DNA from 4 places in the Chromobacterium subtsugae genome. Region 4 is predicted to be linked to each of the others. Evidence: predicted binding sites of a transcription regulator. Region 4 holds the regulator's gene; each other region holds the start of a gene.
What was found. Region 4 encodes sigma-54, which starts transcription at its own class of promoters, with help from an activator protein. Its sites were predicted from a motif close to CTGGCACGCTTCATGCTT; they were not measured.
Positions count from the first base shown of each region.

Region 1 (3,821 bases), 2.4 Mb from region 4:
CAGATCGTCGCTGAAGATGGCGGCGATGCCGACCGCGCCGCCGGCTAGGATTGCGCGGTGCGGCGTCTTGAAGCGCGGATGCACCGCCGCCAGCCAGGCGGGCAGGTAGCCGGCGCGCGCCAGCGCGAAGATCTGCCGCGAATAGCCCATGATGATGCCGTGGAACGAGGCCACCAGGCCGAACAGGCCCAGCCACACCAGCATGTGCAGCCAGCCGCTGTGGCCGCCCACTATCATCTTCATCGCCTGCGGCAGCGGGTCGTTGATATTCGCCAGCCGGCGCCAGTCGCCGGCGCCGCCGGCCATCACCATCACGCCCAGGGCCAGCGCCACCAGGGTGAGGATGCCGGCGATGTAGGCGCGCGGAATGGTGCGGGCCGGGTCCTTGGCCTCTTCCGCCGCCATCGCCGCGCCTTCTATCGCCAGGAAGAACCAGATGGCGAACGGCAAGGCGGCGAACATGCCGCCGACGGCGCCCCAATGGAAGGCGTCCTGTCCGGCCCAGCCGTGGCGCATGAAGTTGTCCCAGCTGAAGCCGGGCGCCACCACGCCCATGAACACCAGCAGTTCGAAGATGGCCAGCAGCGTGACGCACAGCTCGAAGGCGGCGGCGATGCCGACGCCGGCGATGTTGAGCGCCATGAAGGCCAGATAGGCGCCGCAGGCGGTCCACTTGGCTTGCAATCCGGGGAACTGCACGTTCAGATAGGCGCCGATCGCCAGCGCGATGGCGGGCGGCGCGAACACGAATTCGCACAGCGTGGCGAAGCCGGCGATGAAGCCGCCCAGCGGACCGAAGGCGCGGCGCGCATAGGCGAAGGGGCCGCCGGCATGCGGGATGGCGGTGGTCAGTTCGGTGAAGCTGAAGATGAAGGCGGTGTACATCAGGGCCACGAACAGCGAGGTGCAGAGAAATCCCAGCGTGCCGGCCTGGGCCCAGCCATAGCTCCAGCCGAAGTATTCGCCGGAGATCACCAGCCCCACCGCGATCCCCCATAGTTGCCAGCCGCCCAGCTTGCGGGCCAATGCTTGTGTCGATGCGCTCATGGCTTTATCCCGTTGATTGTCTTGTTTGCGCTCAGAAAGTGCGGCTATGCCGTCTGATTTAAGTATGCAAAAAGAATGCCAGCCTTGCCGGCTGTTTTGCCGGGCGCGTCGCGGGGCGGGCCTGATTCCGGCGCGGGTCAGCCGGAGGCGTGCACCGCGATGGGCCGTGCTAGAATCGATCGCAATACGCAATGACGCAGGGGAAATGCAGATGTCTGGCAATAGCATGGGGCGCTTGTTCACGGTAACTTCCTTCGGCGAAAGCCACGGGCCGGCCATAGGCTGCGTGGTGGACGGCTGCCCGCCGGGCCTGGCGCTGACCGAAGCCGACATCCAGCTGGAGCTGGACCGGCGCAAGCCCGGCACCAGCCGCCACGTCACGCAGCGGCGCGAGCCGGACGCGGTGGAAATCCTGTCCGGCGTCTACGAGGGCAAGACCACCGGCACGCCGATCGCGCTGTTGATCCGCAATACCGACCAGCGCAGCAAAGACTACGGCAATATCGCCGACACCTTCCGCCCCGGCCATGCCGACTACTGCTACTGGCATAAATACGGGGTGCGCGATCCGCGCGGCGGTGGCCGCTCGTCGGCGCGCGAGACGGCGGTGCGCGTCGCCGCCGGCGCTATCGCCAAGAAATGGCTGAGCGAGAAATACGGCATCGTCATTCGCGGCCACATGACCCAGATCGGCGAGGTGGCCATCCCGTTCAAGGGGTGGGAACATGTCGGCGGCAACCCCTTCTTCAGCGCCGATCCGGACATCGTGCCGCGGCTGGAGGATTACATGGACAGCGTGCGCAAGAGCCTGGACTCCATCGGCGCGCGCTTGCGCGTGGTGGCGGACAATGTGCCGGTGGGCTGGGGCGAGCCGGTGTTCGACCGCCTGGACGCCGACATCGCCTACGCGATGATGAGCATCAACGCGGTCAAGGGCGTGGAGATCGGCGCCGGCTTCGGCTGCGTGGCGCAGCGCGGCAGCGAGCACGGCGACGAGTTGACGCCCCAGGGCTTCGCCAGCAACCACGCCGGCGGCGTGCTGGGCGGCATCTCCACCGGCCAGCAGATCGACGTCTCCATCGCCATCAAACCCACGTCGTCCATCGCCCAGCCGCGCCGTTCGATCAACAAGCAAGGCGAGGCGGTGACGATGGAAACCCACGGCCGCCACGACCCTTGCGTCGGCATCCGCGCCACGCCGATCGCCGAGGCGATGCTGGCGCTGGTGCTGATCGACCACGCGCTGCGCCACCGCGCGCAGTGCGGCGATGTGCGGGTGGAAACGCCCAGAATTGCCGGGCGCATCGGCTAGTATTGATATACCGGCCGGAAGTCGACCAGGCCGCTCCCGATAGGATGGCACCATGCTGAAAAGTCTGATTGATGGCTTGGCCGGACGCCTGAAGAAAACGACGACAGAGGAAGAGACGCCGGCCGCGGCGGCCAAGCCGGACAGAACCCTGCTGGATCCGCCGCCGCCCGACGACGAGCCGGTGGATCTGCCGCCTACCCTGGGCTTTGTCTCCCACCAGCCGGTGATGGACAAGCAGCAGCGGGTGGTCGCCTACGACTTTTTCGTCCGGCAGGGCAAGCGCAATGTCGAGGCCGGCAAGCAGCAGGAGTTCGACCGGCTGCTGCTGGCCACCTTGCAGAATATGGACATCTTCCGGCTGCTGGCCTACCGCCGCGCCTTCGTGCACATCTCGATGACCTCGCTGGACGAACCGCTGCTGCGCGACATGCCCGCCGGCAGCGTGATTTTCGTGCTGGAAGCGGGGCCGGGCATGATAGTCAACGAATACATGCTCAATCAGCTGGACCAGCTGCAGAAGCTGGGCCTGCGCTTCGCGGTGGAGCCGGCGGCTTACGAGCAGGGCGCGCTGAGCGCCGCCTTGCAGGCCGACTTGTTCGGCCGGGTCGACTTCATGGTGCTGGACTTCGCCGGCCCGTCCACCCGGGTGCTGGCGCCCATTCTGGACCAATTGCCGAAGCGCTATCCGGGCGCGCGCTGGATGGCGCGCAATGTCGGCACCGCCGAAGATCTGGATGTCTGCCTGCGCGCGCCGGGGCATAACCGCTTCGCGCTGTTCCACGGCCCCTTCGTCACCACCGCCCGCGCGCTTGAAGGCGGCAAGGTGGACACCAGCCAGACCCGCGTGCTGCAGATCATGCGGCTGTTGCGCGCCAATGCCGACCCCAAGGAAGTGGAGGCGCAGTTCAAGCTGGATTCGGTGCTGCTGTTCAAGCTGTTGCGCTTCATCAATTCGCCGATCCACGGCCTGGCGCGCAAGGTGCAGACCATAGAGGAAACCCTGCTGCTGCTGGGCCGGGAAACCATGTTCAAGTGGCTGTCGATGCTATTGTTCACTTCGCGCAAGGAGGACGGCACCGCGGTTTCCCTGCTGGAAAAGTCGCTGATCCGCGCGCGTTTCCTGGAAAAACTGGGCAGTTACCGCGGCAACAAGCTGGAATCGGAACACCTGTTCCTCACCGGCATGTTTTCACTGCTGGACGTGCTGCTCAATGTTCCCTTCCCCGATGTGCTCGACCCGCTGGAGCTGCCGTTGACGGTGCGCGAGGCGGTGGTCGAGCAAAAGGGCATCTTCGCTCCCTATCTCGCGCTGGCGTTGGCTTGCGAGCATGGCGACAACGTCCAGATCGAGGCCCTGGCCAGGGTGCTGGATTTCGACCTCGACCTCGCCAACCAGTACTACCTGGACTCGGTGGTGTGGGCGCAGGTGGTGCTGCGCGACAGCGAGGTCCACAACAACGTC
Region 1 covers NZ_CP142381.1:3,926,109-3,929,929, reverse strand. Annotated here, with positions in the region: gene eat (ethanolamine permease) at 1-1,047, opposite strand, end outside; gene aroC (chorismate synthase) at 1,259-2,359, shown strand; gene U6115_RS18660 (EAL and HDOD domain-containing protein) at 2,412-3,821, shown strand, end outside.
Region 1: a site for sigma-54 is predicted at 1,112-1,129, ahead of eat (ethanolamine permease). Genes of this name have one in related genera too.

Region 2 (3,821 bases), 270 kb from region 4:
AAGGACTCGGCCGCCTGCTCCACCAGCATGCCCAGGCCGTCGGCCAGCATGCCGGCGTTTTCTCCCTGGGCCCGTTGCAGGAAAGGCGTCAGGCCGCTGCTGTACACCATGTCGTAAGCCAGGGTGCGGGCGGTGAACACGCCATGCGGCAGCGGCGGCATCTCGTTGCTCAGGCTGGTGGAGGTGGCGTTGATGATGATGTCGAAGCTGCGGCCCGCCAGCGCGTCGTAGCCGACGGCCTCCACCTTGCCGTAGCGGGCGAAATGGTGCGCCAGCGCCTCGGCCTTGATCACGGTGCGGTTGGCGATGGTCAGGCTGGCCGGCTTTTGCTGCAGGATGGGCTCCAGCACGCCGCGCACCGCGCCGCCGGCGCCCAGGATCAGCACGCGCTGGCCGGCGATCGGGTAGTCCAGGTTTTCCACGATGTCGCGCACCAGGCCGACGCCGTCGGTGTTGTCGCCGTAGACCTTGCCGTCGCGGAAGGTCAGCGTGTTCACCGCCTCGGCGGCGCGGGCGCGCTCGGTCACTTCCTGCGCGAAGCGGAAGGCGTCGCCCTTGAACGGCAGCGTGATATTGAGACCCTTGCCGCCGGCGGCGACGAAGGCCTCCACCTGCGGGCGGAAGGCGCCCAGTTCGGCGAACAGCTTTTCATAGCTGATGTCCTGGCCCAAGGCCCGGGCGAACTCCTGATGGATGAACGGAGACTGGCTGTGCGAAATCGGGTTGCCGATAACGGCGTAACGGTCGGTCATGGTCGGCTTTCCAAAATGTGCGCCGCGCGCGGCGGCGGGTTCAGGCCACACTTTGCCGCGTTACGCCGCAAACTTCAACCGCCGCCGTCAATCCTGTCAGCCCTGCATCCAGGGCAGGCCGCGCTGGCGCCAGCCGCCGACAGAGTTGCGATGGCCGCTGGCGTCCAGATCGCCCTCGAAGCCTTCCAGCACGTTGTACACCTCGCTGTAGCCGTTGGCCGCCGCCAGCCGCGCCACCTGGTCGGAGCGCGCGCCGGAGCGGCACATCACCAGCAGCACCGCCTCCGGATCCACCTGATGCGTCAGCTGCGCCAGGAAATTGGGGTTGGCCGCCATGCCCGGGTAGCTTTTCCATTCGATGTTCACCGCGCCGGGCACCGTGCCGACGAACTGCCATTCGGCATGGCTGCGCACGTCCAGCAGCACCGTCTTGGGCAAGGACTGCAGCAATTCATAGGCTTCATCCGGCAGCAGCGCGCCGCTGTAGGGCAGACCGGAGCGCTCGGCGCGCTGATGGGCGGTTTGCAGAATCTGCTTCACTTTGCTCATGCTGTTTTCCTCCTGCAATAAGGATGGCGTATGTTGCCGATTATCTGCCCACTCGCCGCGACTGGCAATTCGCACCAAGTTAGTGCATGGCAAAACAGCCAGCACCAGGATGGTTCACAATTCGGCATTCCAGCCGGCTGGCTAAGGCTATCCGCCTATGACACAATGCAACAGCAGCGATTTTGGAGCTGGCACGCTTCCTGCTTAAAGCCGGGCGTACCGATTTTTTCGCACTTGCCCTTGGGTGCACGTTGCCTTTCAGGAGATAAACCATGGCAGTAGCCGACGTAGTCAAGCTGATCCAAGAAAACGACGTCAAATTTGTCGATCTGCGCTTTACCGATACCCGCGGCAAAGAGCAGCACGTCTCCATCCCGGCCCATGTGCTGCTGGAAGACGCCGACGCCTGGTTCGAACGCGGCCACGCCTTCGACGGCTCCTCCATCGCCGGCTGGAAAGGCATCCAGGCATCCGACATGCTGCTGATGGCCGACCCGGCCACCGCCCGCATCGACCCGTTCTTCGACGAGCCGACCGTATTCATGTCCTGCGACGTGATCGACCCGGCCGACGGCAAGGGCTACGACCGCGACCCGCGCTCCATCGCCAAGCGCGCCGAAGCCTATCTGAAGGCCTCCGGCGTCGGCGACACCGCCTACTTCGGCCCGGAGCCGGAATTCTTCATCTTCGACAGCATCACCTGGGGCACCGACATGTCCGGCTGCTTCGTCAAGATCAAGGCCGAAGAAGCGGCCTGGGCCTCGGCTGAAGAATTCGAAGGCGGCAACATGGGCCACCGTCCGGGCGTCAAGGGCGGCTACTTCCCGGTGCCGCCGGTGGATTCGTCGCAAGACATCCGCTCCGCGATGGTGCTGCTGCTGGAAGAGCTGGGCGTGCCGGTGGAAGTGCACCACCACGAAGTGGCCACCGCTGGCCAGAACGAAATCGGCACCAAGTTCAGCACGCTGACCCAGCGCGCCGACTGGACCCAGATCCTGAAATACGTGGTGCACAACGTCGCCCACAGCTACGGCAAGACCGCCACCTTCATGCCCAAGCCCATCGTCGGCGACAATGGCTCCGGCATGCACGTGCACCAATCGATCTGGAAAGACGGCGTCAACCTGTTCGCCGGCGACGGCTACGCCGGCCTGTCCGATACCGCGCTGTACTACATCGGCGGCATCATCAAGCACGCCAAGGCGCTGAACGCCATCACCAACCCGGGCACCAACTCCTACAAACGCCTGGTGCCGCACTACGAAGCGCCGGTGAAGCTGGCCTATTCGGCCAAGAACCGCTCCGCCTCGGTGCGCATCCCGCACGTGGCCAGCCCGAAAGGCCGCCGCATCGAAACCCGCTTCCCGGATCCGCTGGCCAACCCGTACCTGTGCTTCTCCGCGCTGCTGATGGCCGGCCTCGACGGCATCCAGAACAAGATCCACCCGGGCGACGCGGCCGACAAGAACCTGTACGACCTGCCGCCGGAAGAAGACAAGCTGATCCCGACCGTATGCGCCAGCCTGGACGAAGCCCTGGCGGCGCTGGACAAGGACCGCGAGTTCCTGACCCGCGGCGGCGTGTTCTCCAACGATTGGATCGACTCCTACATCGAGCTGAAGATGCAGGAAGTCAACCTGACCCGCATGACCACCCACCCGGTGGAATTCGCGATGTACTACTCGCTGTAAGCGCCAAGCGCCCATGCGGGAAAAACGGCAGCCTCGGCTGCCGTTTTTTTGCGCCCCGGCCTCAAGCATATATGACGCAGACCGCCGATTTGCTTATCATGGAAGCGCACTCTAACCAGCCTCCGACGATGAAAACATTAGCCCTTCTCCTGCTGCTGGCCTGCGGCGGCGTCCAGGCGGCCACCATCTACAAGTACGTGGACGCCAACGGCAACGTCACCTACACCAATGTGCCGATCCGCGGCGCGCAGCCGATCAAGCTGAATCCGCTTTCATCCTACCCCGGCGGCAAGAGCGGCGGCGCCTCCGCCGGCAAGCCGGCCGCGTCCGGCGGCTACCCCAGCGTGGACGCCAATATCCAGAAGCAGCGCGACAATGGCCGCAAGAAAATCCTGGAACAGGAATTGGCCAACGAGGCGAAGGCGCTGGATGCCGCCAAGAAGGCGCTGGCCGACGGCAAGGCCACCCGCCTGGGCGACGAGGCGCGCAACTACCAGAAATACCTGGACCGGGTGCAGAAACTGCAGGACGAGGTCACCGACCGCCAGAAGAATGTCGAGGCGCTGCGCCGCGAGCTGGGCATGTGATGGCTTAACGCACCAGTTTAGTGCAAACTTAAGCCGCCGCGCCGCGTCCGCGCGCCATTCCGTCCCGCTCCGGGGCTGGCCCGCTTATTGCTGGGCAAGATGGCCGCGGCCGCGCCCACCACCCGAAACCGGAACCCCATGCCCCTACCCAGCTTTGCCGGACTGGAACTGCTAGACACCCCGGTGCTCATCTGCGACGCCGCAGCCTCGCTGCGCTTCGTCAACCCCGCCTGCGAAAACCT
Region 2 covers NZ_CP142381.1:1,301,071-1,304,891, reverse strand. Annotated here, with positions in the region: gene aroE (shikimate dehydrogenase) at 1-752, opposite strand, end outside; gene U6115_RS06410 (rhodanese-like domain-containing protein) at 849-1,301, opposite strand; gene glnA (glutamate--ammonia ligase) at 1,574-2,992, shown strand; gene U6115_RS06400 (DUF4124 domain-containing protein) at 3,121-3,579, shown strand; gene glnL (nitrogen regulation protein NR(II)) at 3,718-3,821, shown strand, end outside.
Region 2: a site for sigma-54 is predicted at 1,490-1,507, ahead of glnA (glutamate--ammonia ligase). Genes of this name have one in related genera too.

Region 3 (3,821 bases), 1.8 Mb from region 4:
ATCCGAACAGGGCTCCGAGGCTGTGTCGCGGGACGGCGCCCGGCGCGCCGCGCTTCAGGGCAGCGGCGTTTCCGCGCCTGCCGTCTGCGAGCCGCCGGCCAGGACTTCGTCCAGCGCTGAGCAGCTCGACTCGACCAGCCAATCCATTTCTTCGTTGTTCAGGGTATAGGGCGGCATGAAGTAGACGGTCTTGCCTATCGGCCGCAACAGACATCCGCGTTTCAGCATGGCCGAAAAAAAGGCCAATGCAAAGTCGGCGCGCTCGGTGGCCACGTCGAAGGCCCAGATCATGCCGGTGTGGCGGAAGTGGCGGATGTCGGGGCGGGAGGACAGCGGCCGCATGCGGCGGGTGAATTCGGCGGCCTTCTCCCGGTTGGCGGCCAGCACGTCGTCGGCCTCGAAGATGTCCAGCACCGCCAGCGCGGCGCTGCAGGCCAGCGCGTTGCCGGTGTAGCTGTGCGAATGCAGGAAGCCGCGCGCCACATCGTCGTGGTAGAAGGCCTGGTAGATTTCGTCGCGGGTCAGCACGCAGGACAGGGGCAGGAAGCCGCCGGTGATACCCTTGGACAGGCACAGGAAGTCCGGCAGGATGCCGGCCTGCTGATAGGCGAAGAAGGTGCCGGTGCGGCCGAAGCCCACCGCGATCTCGTCGGCGATCAGATGCACCTGGTGGCGGTCGCACAGCCGGCGCAGTTCGGCCAGATAGGCCGGATCGTGCATCGCCATGCCGGCCGCGCCCTGCACCAGCGGCTCGACGATCACCGCGGCGATCTCGCCGGCGCGCTTGGCCAGCAGGTTTTCCAGCGCCGCGGCGGCGCGGCGGGCCGGGTCGGCGGCGGTTTCCCCGGGCGCGGCCTGGCGGGCGTCCGGACTGGGCGCCCGCAGGCCGGGTTTGAGCAGATCGGCGTAGGTGGACGAGAACAGCGGCACATCGGTGACGGCCAGCGCGCCGACGGTTTCGCCGTGGTAGCTGTTCTCCAGGCTGACGAAGCGGGTCTTGCCGGGCTGGCCGCGGTTTTTCCAGTAGTGGAAGCTCATCTTCAGCGCGATTTCGGTGGCGCTGGCGCCGTCGGAGCCATAGAAGGCGCGGCCGAGGCCGGATAGCGCCGCCAGGCGTTCCGACAGCTCCACCACCGGCTGGTGGGTGAAGCCGGCCAGCATCACGTGCTCCAGGCTGTCCAGCTGGCGCTTGATCGCCTGCTTGATGCGCGGCTCGCCATGGCCGAACAGGTTGACCCACCAGGAGCTGACGCCGTCCAGATAGCGTTTGCCGTCGAAGTCGGTCAGCCAGACGCCGTCGGCGCTGGCGATCGGGACGATGGGCAGGCTTTCATGGCGCTTCATCTGGGTGCAGGGATGCCAGACGGCGGCGAAGCTGCGCTCCAGCCAGGCTTGGTTGCTCATGCGATGGGCTCCGGTAGGGGGATGGCGGATGCTAGCATAGTCCGCGCCGCGGTTCCGATGTGACGAAAAACGTCAGTTTCTGCCCAGCGGCGACAGCCAGGGCCGCGCAGGGGCGCGCCGGGGCGGGCCCGCGAAGGCCTGGCATGCTTTCTGCTGGATAAGGCGGACATGCGTCGGGCGGCACGCGCCCGGAAACCCGCAGACGAGGCTGGCGGCCGAGGCCGCCGCCATTCCATTTGGCGAAGCTTGGCAATCCGGGAGTTCAATCATGAAGAGACAGCAGATCCAGCAGGGTTTCACCCTGATCGAGTTGATGATCGTGGTGGCCATCGTCGGCATCCTGGCGGCCATCGCCATTCCGGCTTATCAGGACTACACCAAGCGGGCGCGGGTGACGGAAGGCCTGGCGCTGGCGGATTCGGCCAAAACCGCGGTCACCGAGTACTACGCATCCAACAATGCTTTTGTCGCGTCAGGCACCGCACCGTATAACACTAGCTATGGGCTTGCCACAACCATCACCGGCAGTTCGGTTGGCAGCCTGTCGGTGCTGGCCAGCGGCGTGATCCAGGTCGCCTACAACAGCACGGTGTCCAGCGGTGCCCTGCTGGATCTGGTGCCTACTGTTACTTCCGGCTCGGTTTCCTGGGTCTGCACCTATACCGGCACCGGCGGCGGCACCACCGCCATCGCAGCCGCCAACCAACTGTCGGCCAACTGGGTGCCGAGCACCTGCCGCCAGTAAGCGTGGCGGCGACAGTCGCGGAGCAAGAGGCACTGCGGTGCCTCTTGATTTTTGCGGCGGGCCCGGGTTTGAGCATCAGGAGATGCGGAAGATGCGGAACAGAACGACGCAGCGCGGCTTTACCCTGATAGAGCTGATGATAGTGGTGGCGATAGTCGGCATCCTGGCCGCCATCGCCATCCCGGCCTACCAGGACTACGCCAAGCGGTCGCGGGTGGCCGAGGGGCTGGCGCTGGCCGACGCCGCCAAGACCGCGGTGGCGGAGTACTACGCCAGCAAAAGCGCGTTCGCCAGCTCCACGCCGTACAACAGCGCGTACGGGCTGTCGACGGCGTCGTCGATCACCGGCAACGCGGTGAACAGCGTGTCGGTGCTGGCCAGCGGCGTGATCCAACTGACCTACAACAACACGGTCTCCAGCGGCGCGCAGCTGGATCTGGTGCCCTCGGTCACCTCGGGTTCGGTTACCTGGGTTTGCACCTATACCGGCACCGGCGGCGGCACCACGGCCATCGGCACGCAGTTGCAGGCCAACTGGGTGCCGACCAACTGCCGGCAGTAGGCCTATGCTGCGCCATGGCATCCCCGTGCGCGGGGCCGCTGGGTATAATCATGTCATTCGATAGCCGGTGGCGCAGATGCAAGGATCAAGCCAGTTGAGCGACAAGACCGGGTGGCGCGATGCCGCGCTGTATCTGTTTTTTTGCGGCTGTTTCGTCTTTCCCTTTTTCAATTTCGCCCGCTACACGCCGCTGCAGGACTGGTGGACCAATGCCGGCGTGGTGCTCTGCGTCGGCATCGCCGGCTTGTTCGCGCTGCGCCGCGGGCAAAGCGGCGTGCGGGTGCCATTGGCGGCGGCGGCGCTGGCGGCGCTGCTGCTGTTGCTGTCCTTCAGCAATGGCTTGCTGCTGGAGAATTACCAGCCCGCCATTCTGATCCTGGCCAGCCTGGCCGCGATGCTGGTGCTGGCGGTATTCCTCGTCAACCGGCTGCGGCCGGACCTGGCGCGCGTCTGCGTCATCCTGGCCTCCTGCCTGTTGCTGGGCAGCTGCATCCAGATCGTGCTGGGCAGCATCCAGCTGCTGGACCTGGCCCGGTATTGCCGCGGCCTGGTGACGTTGAACTATCTGAACCCGACCGAAGTGATGGGCAATGTCGGCCAGCGCAACCAGTACGCGCAGTACTTGAGCTGGGGCGTGGCGGCGGCCTGTTACCTGTATGGGCGCGGCCGGCTGCGCGCCGGCTTCTGCGCGCCGCTGGTGTTGTTCCAGCTGCTGTTGATCACTTGGTGCGGCGCGCGGCTGCCGCTGGCCTACAGCCTGGGCATCTGCGGGCTGTGCTGGTTCTGGCACCGCCGCGCGCCCGGCGACGAGGCGTTGCTGCGCATGCTGAAGGCCCTGGCGGCGGCGATCATCGTGCTGGCGCTGCTGCAATTGTTCAATGAAGAGATCGTCTGGCTGCTCAACCGGCTGGGCTTGCCCATCCATGTGCAAAGCGGCTCCGAACGCCTGCTGGACGCCGGATTCGGCGCCCGCCGCCGCATCGAGTGGACCAAGGCCTGGATGGTGTTTCAGCAGCACCCCTGGCTGGGGGTGGGGCTGGCGCGCTATCCGGCGCAGTCGGTCTGGCTGGAGGCGTTTGGCGGCCTGCCCAAGTACCCGGAAGGGGTGTT
Region 3 covers NZ_CP142381.1:4,549,010-4,552,830, reverse strand. Annotated here, with positions in the region: gene U6115_RS21755 (adenosylmethionine--8-amino-7-oxononanoate transaminase) at 55-1,404, opposite strand; gene U6115_RS21750 (pilin) at 1,673-2,149, shown strand; gene U6115_RS21745 (pilin) at 2,241-2,711, shown strand; gene U6115_RS21740 (PglL family O-oligosaccharyltransferase) at 2,806-3,821, shown strand, end outside.
Region 3: a site for sigma-54 is predicted at 1,543-1,560, ahead of U6115_RS21750 (pilin). Genes of this name have one in related genera too.

Region 4 (3,821 bases):
CGCATCTGGCGGCTGGAGAACAACTGGGCCAATTCGGAGAGCACCTGCAAGTGCAGATCGGTGGCGTGTTCCGGCACCAGCAGCACGAACAGGCATTGCACCGGCTTGCCGTCCGGCGCGTCGAAGGGAATGGGCGCCTTCAGCCGGATGAACACGCCGGTGGCCTCCTTCAGGCCGCGGGCGCGGCCGTGGGGAATGGCCACGCCTTGACCCAGGCCGGTGGAGCCCAGTTTTTCGCGGCTGAACAGGCTGTCGAAGATTTCGCTGCGGGCGATGCCGCGGGTGTTTTCCACCAGCAGGCCCACCTGTTCGAATACCCGCTTCTTGCTGGAGACGTCCAGATCCAGCAATACATGGTCCGGAGTCAGGATCTTGCCGATGAGATTCATATTGGATTATGCATGCGGCTCTTGGATAAACCCGGAATTCTACGTTGCCTTGATAGTACTGAAAACCGGCAAGCGCAAAGAAAAACGGGAACCGGATGGTTCCCGTGGCTTTCTTCAGGCGGTCACAGCGAGGCTTGAGAAACTTCGCCGGAGCTCTGCGCCCGGTGTTCGGTGAGCTTTTCCTTGTACTTCAGAACCTGGCGGTCCAGCTTGTCCATCAGCAGGTCGATGGCGGCGTAGAGGTCGGCCTCGGAGGCTTCGAGGTGGAGGTCCTTGCCGGACAGGTGGACGTTGACTTCGGCCTTCTGGACCAGCTTGTCTACCGACAGGGTGACGGAGATGTCGATCACGTGGTCGACGTGGCGGGTGATGCGCTCCAGTTTGCTTTCGATGTATTCGCGCAGCGACGGGGTAACTTCCAGGTGCAGACCGGTTACTTTGAGGTTCATACCCTAGCTCCTTCTGGTGTTGGCCGCCCGGTCGGGTTGTCGGGCGGCATGTATTCCCCAAGGCTTGCTACAGAGCCTTGCGCAGATTCACCGCCGGAATCTGCATGGCTTCACGATACTTGGCTACGGTGCGTCTGGCAACCTGAATTCCCTGCTTGCCTAACGCATCGGCGATGGCGCTGTCCGACAGCGGCTTGCCGCTGTCCTCGCTGTCTATCATGCCGCGTATGCGAGCCTTGATGGCGGTGGCGGAGCACTCGCCTCCACTATCGGTTTCCAGCGCGCTGCCGAAGAAATACTTGAGCTCGAACAGGCCGCGCGGGCAGAGCAGGTATTTCTGGCTGGTGGAGCGGGAAACCGTGGATTCGTGCAGGCCCAGCTCATCCGCGATGTCGCGCAGGATCAGCGGCCGCATCGCCACTTCGCCGTGTTCAAAGAACGATTGTTGCCTGTCAACGATAGCTTCCGCCACTTTCAGGATGGTGTCAAATCGCTGCTGGATGTTCTTCACCAGCCAGCGCGCCTCCTGCAGCCGGCCGGCCATTTCGCCCGCCTGGCCGCGGCTGTCGGCCAGCATGCGCTCGTAGAGGCGGTTGACCCGCAGCCTGGGCATGGCGGAGCGGTTCAGTTCGGCGACCCAGCGGCCGCGCCGCTTGCGCACGCTGATGTCCGGAATCACGTAATGGACGTCGCCGTGGCTGAAGCCGGTGGCGGGGTGGGGGTTGAGGCGGGCGATCAGCGCCTGGGCGGCGCGCAGCTCGGCGTCGCCGCAGCCCAGTGTTTTCTTCAGTTTGGCGTAGTCGCGGCCGCCCAGCAGCGCCAGGTGCTCGCGCGCGATGGCCAGCGCCAGCGCCCGGCCGGCTTCGTCCGCGGCCAGCCGCTGCAGTTGCAGCTGCAGCGATTCGGCCAGCGAGCGCGCGCCGACGCCGGCGGGATCGAATTGCTGCAGCAGCTTGAGGCCCACCGCCAGCTCGTCGCTTTCCAGCTCCAGCTCCAGCGGCAGGTGGCTGGCCAGTTCGTCCAGGCTGAGCGGCAGGTAGCCGTCGTCGTCCAGCTCTTCGATCAGCAGCCGGACGATGGCCAGATCGCGGCCGGCCAGCGCGATTTCGCCCAGTTGCGCCAGCAGGTGCTCGCGCAGGCTGACCTGGCACGGCACGTTGAGCATGGGGTCGTAGTCGTCGTCGCCGCCCTGGCGGCTGCCGGCGCCCCATTCCAGCAGTTCGCCGCCGGCGCCGTCGTCATGGCTGTCCGGTGCCTCGTCGGCGGCGGTTTCGCGGCTGTCCTGGCCTTCGGGCGCGGCTTCGGCGTCGCGCGGCTCGTCGCCGCGCTCCAGCAGCGGATTGTCCAGCAGGAAGCGTTCCACCTCGGTTTGCAGATCCAGCGTGGACAGCTGCAGCAGTTTGATCGATTGCTGCAGCTGCGGCGTCAGCGTCAGCTGTTGCGATACCTTGAGCTGAAGGGCCTGTTTCATCGCTTACAGGTGGAAATGCTCGCCGAGGTAGACCTCGCGCACTCTTTCGTTGTTGACCAGCTCTTCCGGCTCGCCGGAGGCCAGCACCGAGCCGTCGCTGATGATGTAGGCGCGGTCGCAGATGCGCAGCGTTTCGCGGACATTGTGGTCGGTGATCAGCACGCCGATGCCGCGGCCCTTCAGGAAGGAGATGATCTTCTGGATGTCGATCACCGCGATCGGATCGACGCCGGCGAACGGCTCGTCCAGCAGGATGAAGCGCGGGCGGGTGGCCAGCACGCGGGCGATTTCCACCCGGCGACGCTCGCCGCCGGACAGCGACAAGGCGTTGCTGTCGCGCAGGTGGGCGATGTTGAGATCGTCCAGCAGCAGGTCCAGCTCTTTTTCCAGCTCCTTGCCCTTGCGGCCGGAGATTTCCAGGATGGACGCGATGTTTTCCTCCACCGTCATGCGGCGGAAGATCGACGCTTCCTGCGGCAGATAGCCGAGGCCCAGCTGCGCGCGCTGGTGGATCGGGTAGCGGGTGATGGAAGCGTCGTCCAGCCGGATGTCGCCGTCGTCGGCGCCGACCAGGCCGACGATCATGTAAAAACTGGTGGTTTTGCCGGCGCCGTTGGGGCCCAGCAGGCCGACGACTTCGCCGCTTTCGATCTGCAGGGACACATCCTTGACCACGGTGCGCTTCTTGAAGCGCTTCTTCAGGCGGGAGACGGTGAGTACGCTGTGCTTCATGTTCATGGTTTGGCGGCTCCGGCCGGCTTGGCCGCCGCGGGCTGCGAGGCTGCGTTTTTGGGCTGCAGGATCACGGTGGTGCGGCCCTTGCCGGCATTGCCGGCGCCGCCGCCCTGCACCTGATAGGTTTCGCTGCGGGTGTCGTAGCTGATCACGTTGCCGATGGCGAGATCGCCGTTGCGCTTGACGCGGGCGTTGCCGGTGAGCACGGCCAAGTGGCCGGCGCTGCTGTAGTCGAGCTTGCTGGCCTGGCCCTCCACCCAGCCGCCGTTGTTGTCCATTTTCTGGCGGAAGGTGACGATGCGGCCGGTGGCCTGCAGCGTCTGGTTGCCTTGCTTGTCCTGGGTGGCCACCACCTTGTCGGCGTTCAGCCGCAGGGTGCCCTGGATCACCACCACATTGCCTTCGCAGGTGGATACGCCTTTGATCTGGTCCATGGTGCAGCCGTTGTCGCTGGTGATTTCCATGGGCTTGGTGCTGTCGGCCTGTTCGGCGTGCGTCAGGGCTGAAGCCGCCAGCAGCAGGCTGGCCAGCAGGATGCGGGTCTTATTTGGCATAGATGATCTTGGTGGTGGACAGCAGGTTGAGCAGGCCCAGCGGCTGCTGGTAGACGAAGCCGATGGAGTGGGCCACCGACTTGCCATGGTAGACCACCGACGGCGCCTTGGTGCTGGCGATGTGCTTGGCGGAGTCCACCAGCATCACGCTGCTTTCCAGCCGGGTTTCGGGCTGCTTGCTGTCTGCGGGTTTGATCAGGGTGACTTTCTTGTCGAAGAAAGC
Region 4 covers NZ_CP142381.1:1,574,872-1,578,692, forward strand. Annotated here, with positions in the region: gene ptsN (PTS IIA-like nitrogen regulatory protein PtsN) at 1-389, opposite strand, end outside; gene hpf (ribosome hibernation-promoting factor, HPF/YfiA family) at 512-838, opposite strand; gene U6115_RS07780 (RNA polymerase factor sigma-54) at 906-2,309, opposite strand; gene lptB (LPS export ABC transporter ATP-binding protein) at 2,313-3,041, opposite strand; gene lptA (lipopolysaccharide transport periplasmic protein LptA) at 3,044-3,598, opposite strand; gene lptC (LPS export ABC transporter periplasmic protein LptC) at 3,588-3,821, opposite strand, start outside.